One region of the Romboutsia lituseburensis genome, then DNA from elsewhere that is predicted to be linked to it. Evidence: riboswitches for the same ligand, from Rfam matches in the RefSeq annotation. Region 1 holds a riboswitch; each other region holds the start of a gene.
What was found. A riboswitch is a leader RNA that binds a small molecule or an ion and turns the genes downstream of it on or off. The one in region 1 is predicted to bind cobalamin.
Positions count from the first base shown of each region.

Region 2: another riboswitch for cobalamin. It lies ahead of cbiQ (cobalt ECF transporter T component CbiQ); the one in region 1 lies ahead of NWE74_RS00585 (S-layer homology domain-containing protein).
Region 3: another riboswitch for cobalamin. It lies ahead of NWE74_RS03975 (FecCD family ABC transporter permease); the one in region 1 lies ahead of NWE74_RS00585 (S-layer homology domain-containing protein).

Region 1 covers NZ_JANQBQ010000001.1:112,225-118,647, reverse strand. The annotation lists gene NWE74_RS00585 (S-layer homology domain-containing protein) at 1-1,877, opposite strand, end outside; cobalamin riboswitch at 2,156-2,333, opposite strand; gene NWE74_RS00580 (response regulator transcription factor) at 2,603-3,286, opposite strand; gene NWE74_RS00575 (ECF transporter S component) at 3,499-4,017, opposite strand; gene NWE74_RS00570 (class I SAM-dependent methyltransferase) at 4,034-4,624, opposite strand; gene NWE74_RS00565 (methyl-accepting chemotaxis protein) at 4,844-6,423, opposite strand, start outside.
Region 2 covers NZ_JANQBQ010000001.1:2,093,475-2,099,897, forward strand. The annotation lists gene NWE74_RS10050 (DUF3553 domain-containing protein) at 1-1,360, opposite strand, end outside; gene NWE74_RS10055 (energy-coupling factor ABC transporter ATP-binding protein) at 1,676-2,494, opposite strand; gene cbiQ (cobalt ECF transporter T component CbiQ) at 2,487-3,185, opposite strand; cobalamin riboswitch at 3,295-3,479, opposite strand; gene NWE74_RS10065 (cobaltochelatase CobT-related protein) at 3,614-5,389, opposite strand; gene NWE74_RS10070 (AAA family ATPase) at 5,461-6,414, opposite strand.
Region 3 covers NZ_JANQBQ010000001.1:789,797-796,219, reverse strand. The annotation lists gene NWE74_RS03995 (ABC transporter permease) at 1-594, shown strand, start outside; gene NWE74_RS03990 (ABC transporter substrate-binding protein) at 605-1,612, shown strand; gene NWE74_RS03985 (ABC transporter ATP-binding protein) at 1,593-2,339, shown strand; gene NWE74_RS03980 (hypothetical protein) at 2,494-3,555, shown strand; cobalamin riboswitch at 3,982-4,155, shown strand; gene NWE74_RS03975 (FecCD family ABC transporter permease) at 4,299-5,321, shown strand; gene NWE74_RS03970 (ABC transporter ATP-binding protein) at 5,330-6,085, shown strand; gene NWE74_RS03965 (diphthine--ammonia ligase) at 6,142-6,423, shown strand, end outside.

The DNA of each region.
Region 1 (6,423 bases):
ATTTGTTTACCTGGGTTAGTTTTATTTTTTATATCTATTTCTATTTTTCTGGCATCTACAACTTTATAATAACTCTTAGTTTCACCTTTGCTATTTGTTGCTTCAATACCAATGATATTACTTCTATTTTTTAACTTTGCAGTATATGAATCTCCATTTTTTGTTAGTACTTCATCGTTACATGTAACCTTTATATTCTCCGCATTAGTTGCATTAACTTTAAACGTTAAATCAGTACTATTTCCATTTTTAAAATATATAGTATCATATGAATCTTGCTTTATATCAGTACTTATTTTTATATCAGTATCACTATTTGTAACATTAAATACTACATAAGCAGTATTTACACTTGAACTAGCTCCATATGTTCTATCTTTATAAGTTGTCTCATCATATGTAACTTTAACTATAGTAGTTCCTTCTTTTTCAGCAGTTACTAATGTTTTTTCACTACTACTATTAGTACTTAATGATATGCTGTCTCCTTTAACTATTTTAAATTTAAAATTAGGCCTATGTACATCATTTTCTATACTACTTCCTACTATTTGAGGTATTCTACGTGGGTATATATCTGACTGTTCTCCTACCTTCATTTCTTTAAAATCATATTGTAACCATAAATCATTGGCAAAGTCATTAGGTACGTTATTTATATCTTCCTCTGTACCACAACTTGATTCTACTAGTCTGTTCACTGCTATATTTATTTTGCTTATATATTTACTTACTATAATTTCTGCTTCTGTTTCTTTACTATTGTATTTTTCGTCATTTATTATTACTTTAGCTTCATCTATAGCATTTTGTAAATTACGCTTAGATTCCTCTGTATAATTACCTTTACTTAAAGTGTCAATTGCATTATATGTTATTTCCGATAAATATTTAACTAGTGGTTTTTTTAATTCCTCAGAATTTACAGTTACACAATATCTAAGTCTTATAATATCGTCTTTTTTTATTTTATAGCTATCTAAACCTACATCAGGAAATTCTCCATTTACTTCATACTTCCATCCACTTCCATTCCCGTGGTCAAATTCTCCATCACCATCTATAGAACTAACATATAGGTTACTACCACTTCCTGTATATTCTATAGGTATATTATTTTCATCAGTAACTTTCTTTAATACTGACCAAGCTGTATCGCCTTCATCGAAAGCTATGCTTTGTAGTGAAAGAGTGTCACCTTTACCTATAGTTCTTTTTTCTATTGAGAATTTAACCATATCTTTATTTTCACATTCATGGTCTTCTTCTACTTTTATAGTTATATTTGGTAATGTTCCAAAGTTACCCTCAGTACCAATATTAGGTATTCCTGGACTCCACTCATTAGCTTCCTCGTATACAGTTCCATTTGTTAGATGATATTCTCCTGGACTTAAATCACTTATAATTAGCTTTTTTAAATCCTTAGATTCTGATCTTAACTCTTCCTTTCCTGGAATATCAGACTTATATACAATTCTATAATCTCCGCCATAACTAGAGTTCCATTGACCTGAAACCGTATAAATAGGTACATCTATACTACTGAATTTTATGGTAACTTGATTACCTTCCACCGTCTGATTTATATCTATTGGTTTATTTTTTAAATTTACATTTTTTCCTTCAACTCTTATTTCATTATCTGAAACAAACTCCACTATATCACCCTTGTAGGTATAGTCAATATTATCAGAGTGATAGTAAGTTTCATACTGACTAGCATTGATGTCATCTTCTGTAATTTCTTGTGTTGGCTTCATATTATACATATTATTAGATGTCAGTGCACTTACTGGTATAACATTAATAATTAATGCTAATGTAAGTAGTAAGCTCATAATAGTCTTATACTTAGCCTTTTTAATTTTACTCATTTAAACTCCCCCTTTTTTTTAGTACTCTATTTAATACATAAAATACATTTTTTATCCCCCCACTTAAGAAAAAGTTATACTTGTGAAATTTTTTAGATTATTTAATTACACATGCCATGTTTAGAGATAATATGCTTACAATCATAAAAATAGCTATAACAAAATTATACTTATATTTATAATTAAAAAAGATATTCAAGTATGAATATCTAACCAAGAAAAATCACATATATATATTTTTTTATTTTTTCTATACATAGTGATATATTTCCCCAGAAAGATCTATTCGTGGCATAGGCAGGTCTCCTGGCTTACGATTCATCCTTATTAGCACCTTCCCGCTTTTTTAGCAGTGGCATTTTGCTAACTCATCATCGATTACAGTTACTGGGGCAGCTTTGGCATTTAACCAAATTCCCTATTAAGTAATAATACACCTTTGCCATATATATTTTGTTTTAGTGTATAAGCATATTGAACAATAATTTTAATTTAAATAAATTTGTTCCTCTAATTCCAATTATACATATTATTTTTTTTCATTTGTGTCATAAGGGTGTCATAATAAGTACAAATTCTTATTTTTTTACATAATATAACAATCTACATTTTATTTAAATCATAATTATTGTTTGTTATTTTATTTATTTAATATAGAAAAACTAAAAAAAGTTGATTAATACGTGTTAATCAACTCTTTTTCCCCATAATGACATTAATAATTACTAGCTTATTTCAAACTTATAACCTACACCATATATCGACCTAATTTTCCAATTTACTTCATCTTGTGGTATTTTTTTTCTAAGTCTTTTTATCTGAGTATCAACAACTCGAGTATCTCCAAGGTACCCATACCCCCAAACTTCTGATAATATCTCATCTCTATTTAAAATAATTCCAGGATTAGATGCAAGCATATAAAGAATTTTAATTTCTTTAGGTGTAAATTTTACCAATTTACCTCTTATATAAACTTCATAAGTATCGATACTTATTTCAAGGTCTCTATACTTTATTCTATTATTCATCCTAGAGAAGCTATTACTTCTTCTTAACACTGTTTTTATTCTTGTTACAACCTCTCTTGGTGAAAAAGGCTTTGTTATATAATCATCTGCTCCTAATTCTAGGCCAATTATTTTATCTATAGTTTCTGATTTTGCTGTTAGCATAATAATAGGTACCTCACTATATTTTCGAACTTCCCTACAAACATCTGTCCCAAACATTTTCGGCATTGTTACATCCATCAATATTAAATCTGGCTGAATTGTTTTTGCTTTATCAAGTGCATCTAATCCATCATATGAAGATATATAATCCATCCTTTCTAATTTTAAATACTCTCCTATAGTGTCATGTACTGATGTTTCATCATCACATATAAGTATCAAACTATTTGACAATTAACCTCACTCCCTCTAAAAATTCTCCATTATCTAAATATATTTTTAATAGTTTATAATAAAATTATCTATATATTTTATTATATAAAGTCTTTTTGTTATTTTAGTGTCATTATTATGTCATAATTAGTACAATTTAAACAATAAAAAACTATCTCTAAGTATTATTTCATATTACTTAGAGATAGTTTTTTATTAATTATTTCTTTAATTTAAGCTAAAACTTTTGAAATCTCCTTATTGTTAGTGATGAATTTAACTAGTATTGGTATAAATATTAACTGTATTATCATACCTGGTATTGCTTTAGTCAAACTACCAAACACAAACATTATAGGACTAACTTGTGGTGCTATAGTCATAGATACTATATAAGCTCCAACTAAAGCAAATATTCTACCACCTATCATTGCCCCTACTAATGAAATATATATTTGATTTGTTTTTTTAAATAAAAATCCTGTTATTAAACCATATGCACAAAGTTCAAAAGCCATAATTGGCATAACTGGAACTATTGGCGGCATACCTGTCATAACTCCACTCAGTATTGGAGTTAAAATACCTACAATAGCACCACAAATTGGTCCCAATAAAAATCCAGCTACTAGTACTGGGATATGCATTGGTAAAAATATTGGTCCTGCTAAGTTAACTGTATGAAATATCATTGGAAATACTATTCCAAATGCTATAAATAAACCTGATAAAACTATTTTCTTATTTCTCATGATTATTATCCCCCTATTATTTTTTATTTACAACCAGATAATATATTTCGTCATCCTCATAAGCATCTAATACATTTAGATTAACTTGTTCAAATAAAACTTTCTGCTCTTTTATTGATATAAGCCTGTCTTCACTAACTATTTTATCTTTTTCTTTGTGCATATTATTTAAAAATTCTCTACTATTTGAATGCGCTATTATAAGCTTTCCTTCTTCATTTAAATTATTTTCAACCAATGTTTTAATTGTATTTGTTTTATTTTGTAAATGAGGAAACATTGAGTAAAGAACTATCTTATCGTATTTTTCTTCTAATGTGGAATTTTCTATATCTAAAACTTCAAACGATACATTTTCAGTATCCTTAAACTTTTGACTAGCTATATCTAACATACCACTTGAAATATCTACCCCTTTTATAATACCATTTGTATTTAAATTCTTTAAAAATGGTATTAAAACACCAGTCCCAGTTCCAACATCTAGTATATTATCGTTATCTTTAATATCTAATTTAGATAAAAGAGTGTTAATTTTTTCTTCATTTACTTCTATAATGTTATCCCACTCTTTGGCTATACTATCAAAAAATTCTCTTTGTTCCATACTATCCCCCTAAAAATATATTTTTACATAAAAAAGCCATAAAGATTATTACTCTTTTAAGAGTATCAAACCTTCATGGCTTTATTACAATTTTATAGTATCATTGTATATGATTCTTTTTCAATCTTTTTCGTTAGACATTTTCTCTCAATATTCTTAGATATTACATTTTTTAAAATATTATTTACTATAATTTTATTAAATAGTCTATTCTAATATTTAAAATTCTTCGCTATCAAATAGCATTTTACTATCAAAGAATTTTCCATCTTGCTCTTCTTTTAAATTGAACTTTCCTATAAGCTCCTTTAACATCTCAGCTTGGCTTGATAACTCTTCACTAGCTGCAGCACTTTCTTCTGCTGTTGCTGAATTTGTTTGAACAACAACTGAGATTTGTTCAACACCTATATTTACTTGATTTATATGTTGAGCTTGTTCATTACTTGCATCTGCTATTTCTTGTATAACTTCAGCAGATTTTTGTGCCCCAGAAACAACTTCTTCAAGAGATTTTGCAGTTTCAGAAACAATTCCACTTCCATTTTCGATTGCTAAAAGTGACTTTTCAATTAACTCTGCTGTATCCTTTGCACTTTGAGCAGACTTTGCCGCTAAGTTTCTTACTTCATCTGCTACAACAGCAAATCCTTTACCAGCTTCACCAGCACGAGCTGCTTCTACTGCTGCATTTAATGCTAATATGTTTGTTTGGAATGCTATATCATCTATATTCTTTATTATATTACCTATTTGATTAGATGTATTGCTTATTTCATTCATAGCTGCAATCATCTCTTGCATTTGCTTTTTACCTTTTTCTGTAGCTGCACTTGATTGTATAGAAATTTGTTTTGCTCTTTCTGCATTTTGTGCAGTTTGCTTTATTTGCATTGAAACTTCATTTATTGTTGCTGAAAGTTCTTGAACTGAACTAGCTTGTTCTGTCGCTCCTTGAGATAATAATTGTGCCCCTTCTGCTACTTGATCAGAACCTACTGAAACTTGTTCTCCTGCTATATTTATTTGAGATAAAGTATCATTTAGGCCTTCTACAATTTTATTTACTGCTAATAGTATAGGAGCAAAATCATTTCTAAATAGCTCATTTAAATGTTCATTATCTACTTCAACATCTAAGTTTCCATTGCTAACTTCTGTTAATATGTACGTAAGTTCATTTATCATGCTTCTTAAATCTTCTACAATATTAGTAGTGGCATCTGCTACTAAACCAATTTCATTATTAGCATCTAGCTCAATAGTATCTGAGTTTAGATCACCTTCTGCTAATGATTTTAATCTTTCACTACATGATTTTAATGGATTTCCTATTTTATTAGAGAATATTATAGCTACCGCAAATGCGATTATTGTAAATACAACTGTCGTTATTGCAGTTATTATCATTGAGCGATATGTTGAACTCATAAAATCTTTTGCATTCGCCATTACACCTATACCCCATCCGTTGCTATTGCTTACAGGTGCATATCCTAATACCCAACTTTGTCCATTAAACTTAGCTGTTGTATATCCTGTTTGTCCTGATATAAGCTTTTTGTCAGCTTCTGCAAAAGGCACTTGACTTTCATCTGTCTGAGCCTCTTTTATAGAGTTTGCTACCCCTATACGACTTTCATCTTTATGACCAATTACAGTACCTTCACTATCTATAAGGTATGCATAACTATTTTCACTTACTTGTATACCTTTTACTATATCATTTAAAAGTTCCTTAGGTGGGTCAAATGATACAACTCCAACTATTTCACTTCCTTGTATTCCATCTTTCCAAA
Region 2 (6,423 bases), 2.0 Mb from region 1:
TTGCTTTAGTAGATATGTCTGAATTTGACTCTATATCTATAAGAACTGAATACATACTTTCTTGCTTTAAGCTAGCTCTATCTTCTATTTTCTCTATCGTTCTAAGCCCTATACCTCTTCTAGGTACATTTATAATCCTTTTGATTGATATATCATCTTGAGGATTTTGTATAACTCTTAAATATGCAATTAAATCTTTGATTTCTTTTCTTTCATAGAATTTAGTTCCTCCATATATGTTATATGGTATTTGACTTCTATTTAAAGCATCTTCAACTGGACGTGCTTGAGCATTAGCTCTATATAAAACAGCAAAATCTTTGTAAGATCTATTTTGTTCCCTTGCTATTTTAGCTATCATATCAGATACAAAATCAGATTCTTCAACTTCATTTTCTGCTACTTGAATTTTTATTAATTCGCCTTCTTTTTTTTCACTCCAAAGTTTCTTTCTTTTTCTTTCTATATTATTAGAAATTACTGTATTTGCTGCATCTAGTATTATTTGAGTTGATCTATAATTTTGCTCTAATTTAACTACATGAACATCATCATAGTCCTTTTCAAACTCTAATATATTCCTTATATCAGCGCCTCTCCATCCATATATACTTTGATCATCGTCCCCAACAACACATATATTTTGATGTTCTTTTGCTAACATTTTTATTAATTCATATTGAGCTTTACTTGTATCTTGATACTCATCTACCATTATATATTTGAATCTACTTCTGTAAAATTCTAGCACTTCACTATCAGTTCTTAATAACTCTACTGTTTTGTAAATTAAATCATCAAAGTCTAGTGCACTATTTCTTTTTAAACGATCTTGATAAAGTGCATAAATATCTGCAATTTTGCTCATTCTAGCATCTGACATATGCATCTGTTTAAACTCTTTAGGGCTATGTAGCTTGTCTTTAGCCCCTGATATAGTACTTATAACTACTTTAGGTTCAAATGCCTTATCACTTAAATTTAACTCTTTTAAACAGTCTTTAACTAATGTTACCTGGTCAGCACTATCGTATATTATAAAACTTCTATTGTATCCAATTCTATTTATATCTTTTCTAAGTATACGTACACAACAAGAATGGAAAGTACTTATCCACATTTCCTTAGTATCTGAACCTAATGTTTCTTCTACTCTCTCCCTCATTTCATTGGCTGCTTTGTTTGTAAATGTTATAGCTAATATATTTGGGGCTTGTACACCTTTGTTCTCTATAAGGTGAGCAATTCTAGTTGTTAAAACTCTAGTCTTACCCGAACCTGCTCCAGCTAGTATAAGGACAGGGCCTTCTGTCTTTTCTACAGCTTCTCTCTGTGCAGGATTTAATGTATCTAAATTCATATGCTTCCTCCTGTTAACAGTTATATAACTCTATTTTAATCTAAAACTTATTTTTGTTCAAATTTAAAGAATATCAACACCTTGATTCTCTCCAATATATTAAACTTTAAATCTATATCTATAAATTTATGACTCCTTTAAGTATATAACTAATTCTTCATTAAAAAAAGCATAGGTTCATGAATTTATAAGCTATCGTACTTTTTTATAGTTATAAAATAAAGAAAAAAACCCTAGACGGCTTAAATCTAGGGTTTACTTTATAGAAAAGCATATTATTAAAATCTATTTATATTAAAATAGGTTTAGGGCAAATTAATGATTTGATATAAGCACAGAATCATTCCAATACTTATACAAATCTTCTTCACATTTAAATAAAGGTATATTCATATTTTTATGTAGTTTTACAAGCCAAGGAAGTTCTAATCCAGCTTCAATAACTTTATTCTCTTTTACAAATACTTCCTCAATACTTCCATCTTCTATCACTTCGCCTTTACTTAAAACATATGCATAATCGCATATTTCATATATTAAATTCATATCATGACTTGATATCACTATCTTAACACCTTTTTGTTTAAGGTTTTTTATAATATCTACTATTAATCTAGTACTTACTGGGTCTAAGCCAGCTGTCGGCTCATCTAATAAAACTATTTCATTTTCCATTGCTATAACAGAAGCTATTGCTACCCTCTTTTTTTGGCCATAGCTTAAAAAATGTACTGGTTTGTTTATAAAATCTATTCCATTAACAGCAACTAGTGCATCTCTAACTCTCATATTTATTATTTCTTCATCTATTCCAATATTTCTTAAAGAAAATGCTATATCATCATATACCCTTGAATAGAATATTTGTTTTTCTGGATCCTGAAATACTATACCTACTTGTTTTCTTAAATTATATAGGCCTTTTTTTGTATAGTTTATTTCCTGATCCTTGAATAAAATTTTTCCTGATGTGGGCTTAAGTATGCCCATTAAATTCATAAAAAATGTAGATTTACCAGATCCATTTGATCCTATTATCCCTATCACATCACCTTTTGAAAAGTCCATATTAACTTTTTTTAGTGCATGTGAGTTTTTTTCGTATTTATAATTTAAGTCATTTATTTTAAACATTTTCATCCCCTACTATGTGAAATTTGCTATCATATAATTTTATGTCTAAAGATATACACATTTCATCATACCTTTTCATCATTCTCTTAAATAACATATTTCCTAGAATTCCAACTGAATTATAAGATGTTTTTAAATTAATATATCCAAATCTTAATTGTTGTGATTTTCTTATATCTGATACTTCTTCTAAAAATATAAATATAAATCTATAAACTAACATAGATAGCTCTATTACCGTATCTGATATATGTAGCTTTTTTAATAAAAATATTATCTGATTAAATGGTGTTGTTAATATAAAAAAGTATATACATGTTAAACAAGCAATAGCTCTAAACAATATATGTATAGATGTAATTATTGACTTATTTGATATACCTATATTTAAAGACATTATATTAAAACTATAAATTAGTCCTTTTGAATCAAATGATATATTTATAAGGTTTATTAGAACTCCCATTATTAAAAAATACATTGGTATTTTTACAAGCTTTAAATAACTTTTTAAGTCTATTTTAGCTAAAAAAACTATAAGAGAACTCATAAAAGTTATAATACTAATCAAGCAAAAAATATTTTTAAATGCCATAGAAATTATTAAAAATATTAAGCCTATGCTTCCTTTTATCTTTGGATTTATTTCTGTTAAACTGTTTGTATATGCGTATTTATCTATTAAAAGCATACTTAATTCTCCTTACAATATAAAAAGCCTAACCAAAGGGTTAGACTTTCTTTTTCAATACTAATTTTATACACAAGTATTTTAAGAAACTTTCTCCCACCCCGAAGAAATTACTTTAATATTACTAGGCAGGTCTCCTGGCTTAGCTTCATCCTACTCTTTTACCTTCCCATGAATAATAAATCATAGTGGTTAAAATAAATTTCGTCAGCTTTACAGTAGCGGGGGCTGCAGAGGAATTACACCTCTTTCCCTATTAATCTTTTATCAAGAACCTAAAATATATATTTAATATTTATTTTACTAACTTTTGTAACATGATAAATTATACTCTAGATGTAAAAAAATTTTGATAAATTGCCTTACTTATATTGTATTCTACATAAATACTAATATTCCTTTTTTATTTTGAAAAAAATTTTTAAAATTTAATTTCTAATTATTTTTTTCAAATACATAGACACTATATCTGAAAATCTTTCTATATCTTTAGTATATACGAAGTCCCTACCATATATCAACCTTTGTGCTTCTAAATCATTTTCTTTTCCTGTAAATACTCCTAATACTAAAATATTTTGTTGCCTAGCTCTTCTTACTTCATTGGCAGTGTCTTTTATTCCTATCATACCTCTATATGACATTTCGCCTCTTATACTACGCTCTCTATCTTTTCCAATTTTTATATCATTGGGTTTTCCATCACTTAAAACTATCAATATTTTATTTTCTTCATTTCGATTTAATAAACCATCACAAGTTGATTTAATTGCTAGTCCATCTCTATTATTTCCTGCACAAAAATATTCAAATATATTTTCAATTTCTTCTATTTTATCTTCATAATCTTTAAATCTTTTTAATATAGTGTAATCCATAAAGCTAGAAAATCCCATAACTCTGTTAGGAATACCTACCATGGTTAGAGCATTAGCTATTATATATGCTTGTGTAGCAACATTTGCTTGATTCCTGCTCTGAGACCCACTTCCATCTAGTAATATGTCAATTACATATTTCCCCTTCTCATTTTCAATATCTTTATAAAATATTTTGTTATTACTACTTTTTGTAGCTCTCCATGCTCTATTTGCATGTATAGTCCCACAATCTGAATAAACTCTACTAGTTTCACTTTCCTCTATAAGAATTCTTGATAAGCTATCCTTTAATTTTATTATATTCCTTTTATGTATCTTAGCTTTATCTCTAAACTTACCTATATTATTTTCTTTTTGTCTTGTAACATATTTAATTTGAGCTACATTACTACATTCACTTCTCAATACTCCATCTGTAAAATGTATTCTACAACCTTCGTGTACATTTCTGCAATTTTTAGTTTCAATTTTTTTCAATTCATTTTTATTTAGATATGATTTTCCATAATAATGTTCCATTTTATTATAGATTTTATCTAATGTCTTTTCATCTACATATAAAACTCTTTCTTTAGTATTTTTAGAGATATCTATATCAATTTCTCCAACACTTTCAATTAACATAGATGAGGATATATTACTTATTTCACTTTCAATCATCTCATTCTGTTCATCTTCATAAAGCTCTTCATACATAAAATCTGAAAATGTATCAAAGTCTATATCTGTATCATTTTTATATTCTATAGAATTTTCTTTTATATCTTGAGATTTTATAACTTTTCCTTCAAAAAATTTAATGTAAATATTATCAATTTCTTTTAAAATTTCTATTATCGGTAAATTTATATCAATCTTCCTAATACAATTTAAAATTCTTCTACTTAGACCATCTACTGAAGGATGTTTACCCATATTTTCTAATACTATTACATATTTAATTTTTTGTATTACATCATCTTTATATATTTTTGTAAATCCATCTAGCATATCTTTATATGCTTTTTTTCTTATATCTTTTATTCCTGGTCTTTCTTGTATTACTCTATCTTCTACTATTATATTTAGAACTACTTGAACTAAACCTAATAGTATATTAGAATCATATCCTTGTTTTATCCTATTGTATAAATATTTTTTAACTATATTCCATTCTATATATTTATGTCTTGCACCTGTCATAATAGCAAAATATAACGCTACATCCTTTGATGTATAGTCTTGTTCTGATGCACTTATATCTTCATTATATTTACCTGAAATAGTCCAAGATAAATTATTTATTCTATTTTCAAATTCATAATTATTATATATCCATTTCATAATTTTCCCCTAATTATATAGTGTTTGTATACAAATAAAATCTATAGTTAATTTTGTAAAACATTAATAGCCTAAAAACTTGATTCTAATTGACCATTTAGATTATTATGTGGAAATACATCCTTAGATTCCCAAATACTTGAAATTCTTGTTTTTATAATATCCCCTACTATTTCCTTTTCATATTCATCAAAAGTCTTACCTGTTATACCCATATTTATTGCTAATTTAGGACTAAGACCTCTTTTTATTGTTTTTAATGAACCTATAAGCCCTCTTAAATCTATTGATTTACTTGAAATTTCTCCATTTTGTGATTTCAATTGCAAATCAAGGAATATTCCTGCAAACTGAAGTAACTTTTCTCTATCTGCATCAGGAAATTCATTATTCAATATAAGCATAAGTTTATCTTCTTCTATTGACGGTATATCAATAACCATAAACCTAGATACTAGTGCCTCATTTAATTCCTTTGTACCTGCATATTCATAGTTCATCGTTCCTATAAATCTAGTTGCCGGATGTAAATTTATTCGTTCATAACCAGGCACATCGATTATTCTCCTATGATCTAATGCAGAATGCAGTACTGCAATAGCATCATTTTTAGCCATATTTATTTCATCGAATATACCAAATCCACCATGAATTGCACATTCATATACAGATCCACGTCTTAACTTTACCTCATTATCTATAAAAGTATCTGTTCCTATTAATGTTGTACTATCTGTATTTATATGAAAAGAAGTATTCCACTGAGGTCTTCCAAATAGCTCAGATAAGTTATCTGCAAGTAGGTTTTTACCTGTTGCCTTAGGCCCTGATAAAAGTATATTTTCACCTTCAAGTATAGCAGATATACACATATCCCATATTTCTTTCCCATAAAAATAGCTATTTGATTGTGATATTCTATGTTGAAGAGAATCCTCTAATTTATAATATTTTTTAAAGTACAAAGCATCTTCTATTAATTTTTCATTTACATTTTGTTGTTTTAAGTTATCTATTATCCCCATTTTATGATC
Region 3 (6,423 bases), 680 kb from region 1:
TTATATACAAATACTTTAACAACTTTAAATGAAGCATTGTTAGGGTTTATTATAGCAATTATAATATCTTTAGTTATGGGAATACTTATGGACTTCATACCGATATTTAAAAAATGTGTTTACCCAATAATGGTTGTATCTCAAACAATACCAACTATTGCAATAGCACCTCTTTTAATAATATGGTTTGGATTTGATATGTTACCTAAAGTTATAATGGTAACTATGACATGTTTTTTCCCAATACTTATAAGTTTTGTAGATGGAATAGAAAATTTAGATAAAGATTATTTAAACTTATTTAAAACAATGAATAGCTCAAAATTATCAACATTTATACATTTGAAGTTTCCAATGTCTATGGAGAAGCTTTTTTCAGGACTGAAAATTTCAGCAACTTATGCAGTAGTTGCAGCAACAGTAGCAGAGTGGTTAGGGGGAACCAAGGGGCTTGGAGTATATATGGTGAGAGCAAAGAGTGCTTATGCTCTTGATAAGGTATTTGCTTCAACAATACTTGTAGTAATTTTTAGTTTATTATTTGTATTGTTAGTGCAATTAATAAAAAAAATAGTGTTAAGGCACAACAACTAGGGAGGATTTTATGAAACTTAAAAAATTAGTTAGTCTAGGATTAATAAGTGCACTTACAATTAGTACTTTAAGTGGGTGCTCAAGCAATAAGAAGTCTGAAGATAAAAAATCTAATGAAGAAAAGGTTACAATGGTACTAGATTGGACACCTAATACAAATCATACTGGATTATTTGTAGCTCTTGAAAATGGGTATTATAAAGAACAAGGGTTAGATGTTGATATAATACAGCCACCAGAAGGAGGAGCAGCTACTTTAGTGGCTACTCAAAAGGCAGACTTTGGAATAAGTTATCAAGAGGAAGTTACATTTGCTAAAACAAGTGATGATCCACTTCCGATAAAAGCTGTAGCAACAGTTATACAACATAATACTTCTGGGTTTGCAGCGCCAAAAGATAAAAATATAAAATCACCAAAAGACTTTGAAGGGAAGGTTTATGGTGGTTGGGGTTCACCAGCTGAAGATGCTATATTAGATGCGGTTATGAAAAAAGAAGGTAAAGATTTTAAAAATCTAAAAGTAGTAAATATAGGAGATGATGATTTCTTTACAGCGACAAGCAAAAACATAGATTTTGCATGGATTTTTGAAGGATGGACTGCGATAGAAGCAAGTCAACGTGGAGTAGAGTTAGACTATATACCAATAGGTGAAGTTGATAAAAGACTTGATTATTATACACCTATTATAATATCGAATGAAAAATTATTAAAAGAAAAACCAGAAGTTGCTAAAAAATTCTTAGAGGCAACAAAAAAAGGTTATGAATATGCAATAGAAAATCCTAAGGAAGCTGCTAAGATACTTGTAAAACATGCACCTGAAATAGATGAAAACCTAGCAATAAAAAGTCAAGAATATTTAGCTGAAAAATATATTGATGATGCAAAAAGATGGGGAGAAATGAAAGACAGTGTATGGAACAATTATACAGAGTTCTTAAGAGAATATAAATTGATAAATAAAGACTTAAAACCTAGTGAGGCTTATACTAATGAATTCTTACCAAAATAAAAATGTTAAAATAGATATTAAAAACATTTCTAAATCTTATGAAGATGTTAAGGTATTAGATAATATAAGTATAAGGGTCTGTGAAGGTGAATTTGTAAGTATACTTGGCCCTAGTGGATGCGGTAAAAGTACTATATTTAATATGATTACAAATTTAATCGAATATGATAGTGGAAGTATTGAGATTAATGGTAAATTGAGTTATATGTATCAAAAAGATTTATTACTACCTCATAAAACTATAATAGATAATGTTAGTTTGCCATTAACTATTATGAAGGAAAAGAACTTTTATAATAAATCTATAAGAAAAAAAGAAGCGCATAAAAATGTTATACAGTATTTTAAAACATTTGGATTAGAAGGGTATGAAAATAAATATCCAAAAGAATTATCTGGTGGGATGAAACAAAGAGCTAATTTTTTAAGAACTTTTGTAAATTCAAATGATATTATGCTGCTAGATGAGCCATTTGGAGCGCTAGACTCTATAACTAAAGCATCAATGCAAAATTGGTTATTAGATATAAAAAATAAAGTAAATTCAACTATACTATTAATAACTCATGATATAGATGAAGCTATAATGTTATCTGACAAAATATATGTTATATCTAAAAAGCCTGCAATTGTAAAAAAAGAATTTACAATTGATAAAACTTATATAAGTGATGAAAACCTAGAATATATTGTTAAATTGAAAAAAGAAATATTAAATTTATTATAAACTAAGGCACATGGATTAGATAAAAATTCATGTGCCTTAGTTTGTATTTAAATAAGCATAAAAGCTGTAGTAAAGTAAAATATTAGACTTAAAAATATAATTTATGCTATAATTAAATCTGACTTTAAGTTTGAAATATAAAGGAGAAAAAAGTATGACAGAAGACATTAAAGCTATTTTTGAAGAAGATGAATTAAAGCTATGTGTCAACGAAAATGACATTTATATAAATATACCAAAAGAAATATTAAACAAAGGTATGAAATTAATAAAGGAATACATAAAAATATATAAAAATATTGAAGCATTAAAAGAAAGTGTAAATAAGTATTTATTTGATAGAAATAGTTCAATAAATCATATGAACATCCTAAATCAAATTTTGCAAATAAAGAATTATGAATATTTTAACGAAATAGAACCATTTATAAATGTTGATATAAATGATATAGAAAATAGATTATTAAATATGTGTTTAGTCTTTAATATAAAAATAGAGGATATAAATAATTTAAAAGATGAATTATCTCAAAACTATGTAAATAATACTGAGAACTTAAATAATATTATAGATAAAGAATATGTTAAAGAAATAATAAACTATATAGAAGATAATGAAATTTATTCTTTAAATCAGAAGTCTAGATATGGATCAATATCTAGCGAGTATGAAGTTAAAAATAAATCTGAAATAGTTGATAAAAATGAAGATGAAACTAATGGTGAGTATAGCCCAATTCTTGTTATTCATAGACCTGCAAAATATCATAGGGGTACATATATATTAGAAGAAAATTCTTATGTATATATAAAAAGACAGCCACTAGATGCATTAATAAAACAAGAAAGACTGGAAGAAAAGGGTATAGATTCAATGGGTGCTATACTATACAAAAAGTTAAAACACGATCTTACGAATGAGAATTTACAAGAATTGCTAGCTGAACTTTATGTGTACTCTCAAAAAAATAATTCTCAATTTGATAATATTAAATTAGCAGACATAACTTCTAATAAAGTGTGGATGACAGCAGACAAACTTAAAAAAGAATTTAAGGAACTTAGATATTATCATAAAAACTTAACTCAAAAAGTAAAAGAAATTTATGACTCAACAGGGGCATATTATACTCAAATAGGAGGCAAGTATATATTTAACAGTAGAGAGTTTTTACATAGCTATAAAACATATAAGGGAAAAGATATAACAAACTAAAGAATATTAAATGAAATTGTTAATAGTTTGTAAAATAGGTTAATTAATGGTAAAATACGATACATTTTAGTCGATGAGAGAATATATTTATAGAAAGAAAGAACATCACATTTAATTAATAATTAACCATTTTTACAAAACTAGGAATAATAAAATTTTTATAAAAGGAGATGTTAAAAGTGACTACAACAGCATGGATATTTATGGGTGTAGCTTGGACATCAATAATTGCAGTATGCAGTTTAGCTCTTGCAAAGGTACTTAAATAGTTTGTAGTTATCAAAATTTATAGCATCTAGTTAAAAAAGACTATCCAGGATATTTTTATTATGGATGGTCTTTTAATTTTTATAGATTAAATAAGAAATTAATAAAATCTATTACAGTTGATATATGTAGAATGATTATATATAATAAATAATATAAGTACATATTAAGATATTAGGTGTCAATGTGACTTAATAGGGAATTAGATTAAATCTCTAAGCTACCCCAGTAACCGTAAAACGGACGAAATCTAAAATACCACTGATTAATCGGGAAGGTTTGAAAGTAGGACGAAGTTGAGCCGGGAGAACTGCCTAAAATCTAACTAGTACCTTCTGAGGGTGGGGATTAGTGTGATTTTCAATTGTAATTTAGTAATTGATTTAAACAGGCATGCCCTTTAGGTATGTCTTTTTGAATATGTCAAAAACTTAATAAAACACCCTAAACAATCAACTAGAAAGGTAATTCAAAATATGATTAGGAGAAAAAGTTTATCCTTAGTATGCATACCAATAGTGTTTTTAATAATTTGCATGGGAATATCTATAGGAAGTTCTAATATTAATTTGTTAGATACAGCTAATATATTATTAAATAAAATGTTTAACATTCCTTTAATAGATAATATAAACCCTAAAGATGTATCAATAATATGGTCTATAAGATTTCCAAGAGTTTTATTAGCATTTATGGTTGGAGGCTGTTTATCTGTAAGTGGTGCAGTAGTTCAGTCTATATTAAAAAATGAGTTAGCATCACCTTATACTCTAGGTGTATCATCAGGTGCATCACTAGGTGCAGGATTGGTTATAGTTCTTGGAATATCAATACCACTATTAGGAACCTTAACACTTCCGTTAATTGGTTTTTTATCAGGTCTTTTGACTGTTTATTTAGTAATAGTATTTAGCCAAAAAGTAGATAAAACAATGTCGAATAATACTATAATACTTGCAGGAATGGTACTTTCATTATTCGTAAATGCTCTTTTGACAACAATAACAGCTTTGTTTAGTGAAGATATAAAAAGTATTACAATGTGGCAGATGGGAAGTTTTTCCATGAAAGGATGGTCATACGTAAAAGTCCTTGTACCATTTTTGTTAATAGGAATGATAGGTGTATTAAAGTATACTAAAGAGATGGATATTTTAACGTTTGGAGAAGAGCAAGCAAAAGCTGTTGGTGTAGATACTGCTAAGGTTAAAAAGCACTTATTTATATTATCGGCAACTTTAACAGGCTCAGCAGTAGCCTTAAGTGGAACGATAGGATTTGTTGATTTAATTGCACCACATATAGTTAGAAAGGTATTTGGGTCAAAACATACATATGTGATACCAATGTCTTTTATATTTGGAGGATGCTTAATGGTTATAACAGATCTTATATCTAGAACTATAGTATCACCACAAGAACTGCCAGTAGGTGCTATAACGGCTCTTATAGGAGCGCCATTCTTTGCATATGTTTATTTTAATAATAAAAAAGGGTAGGTAAGAAAATGCTAGAAGTCAAAGAGCTTTATTGCGGATATGATAATAATGACATTATAAAAAATGTAAATTTTGAAGTTAAAAAAGGTGAAAATATTTGTATAATAGGGCCAAATGGTTGTGGAAAGAGTACTTTACTTAAGTCTATTGCAAATATAATTGATTATAGAGGAAGTATAAAGATAGATGGTAAAGAAGTTAATACATTTAATAGGAAAGAATTAGCTACAAAAGTGGCTTTAATGAGCCAAATATCTCAAATATATTTTCCTTATACAATTTATGAAACAGTATCGCTGGGAAGATATGCTTATTTAAAAGGTCCATTTCAATCTTTAAAAGGTGAAGATAGAGATATAGTTATTGATAGTATAGAAAAAGTCGGACTTTATGATATAAAAGATAAAATGATAAGTGAGTTGTCAGGAGGACAATTACAAAGAGTATTTTTAGCTAGAACATTTGCTCAAAATCCTGAAATTATATTATTGGATGAACCTACAAATCATCTAGATTTAAAGCATCAGATAGAATTACTGCAACATTTAGTCATTTGGGCAAAAGATAATAATAAGATTGTTGTTGGAGTTTTACATGATTTAAATTTAGTTCAGTATTTTTCAGATAATGTAATTATGGTAAGTAAAGGTGAGGTAGTAGCTAAGGGAACACCTAAAGAGGTCTTAATAAGTGAAAAACTTAAACAAGTTTATGATATAGATGTTAAGCAATTTATGATAGAAGTGCTTAAAAAGTGGGAATAAGAAGAATGTAGTACATACAATCAAGAGAAATTTTTAAATTAGAAGGAGAAGTAAATATGAGCAAGAAGTTTATTATGTCATTTAGCGGGGGTAAAGATAGTACTTTAGCACTTTATAGAATGATGAACAAAGGATATGTCCCTATAGGATTATTAGTAACAGTTAAAAAGGGTGAAACAGGTTCGTGGACTCATAGCATACAAAAAGAATTGTTAAATAAAGTTAGTGAGAGTTTAGATATACCTTTATTTTTAGTTGAATGTGAAATGAATGAATATGAACATAAATTTACAGAGACGCTTTTAAAAGCAAAAGAGCTAGGAGCTCAATCTTGTGTA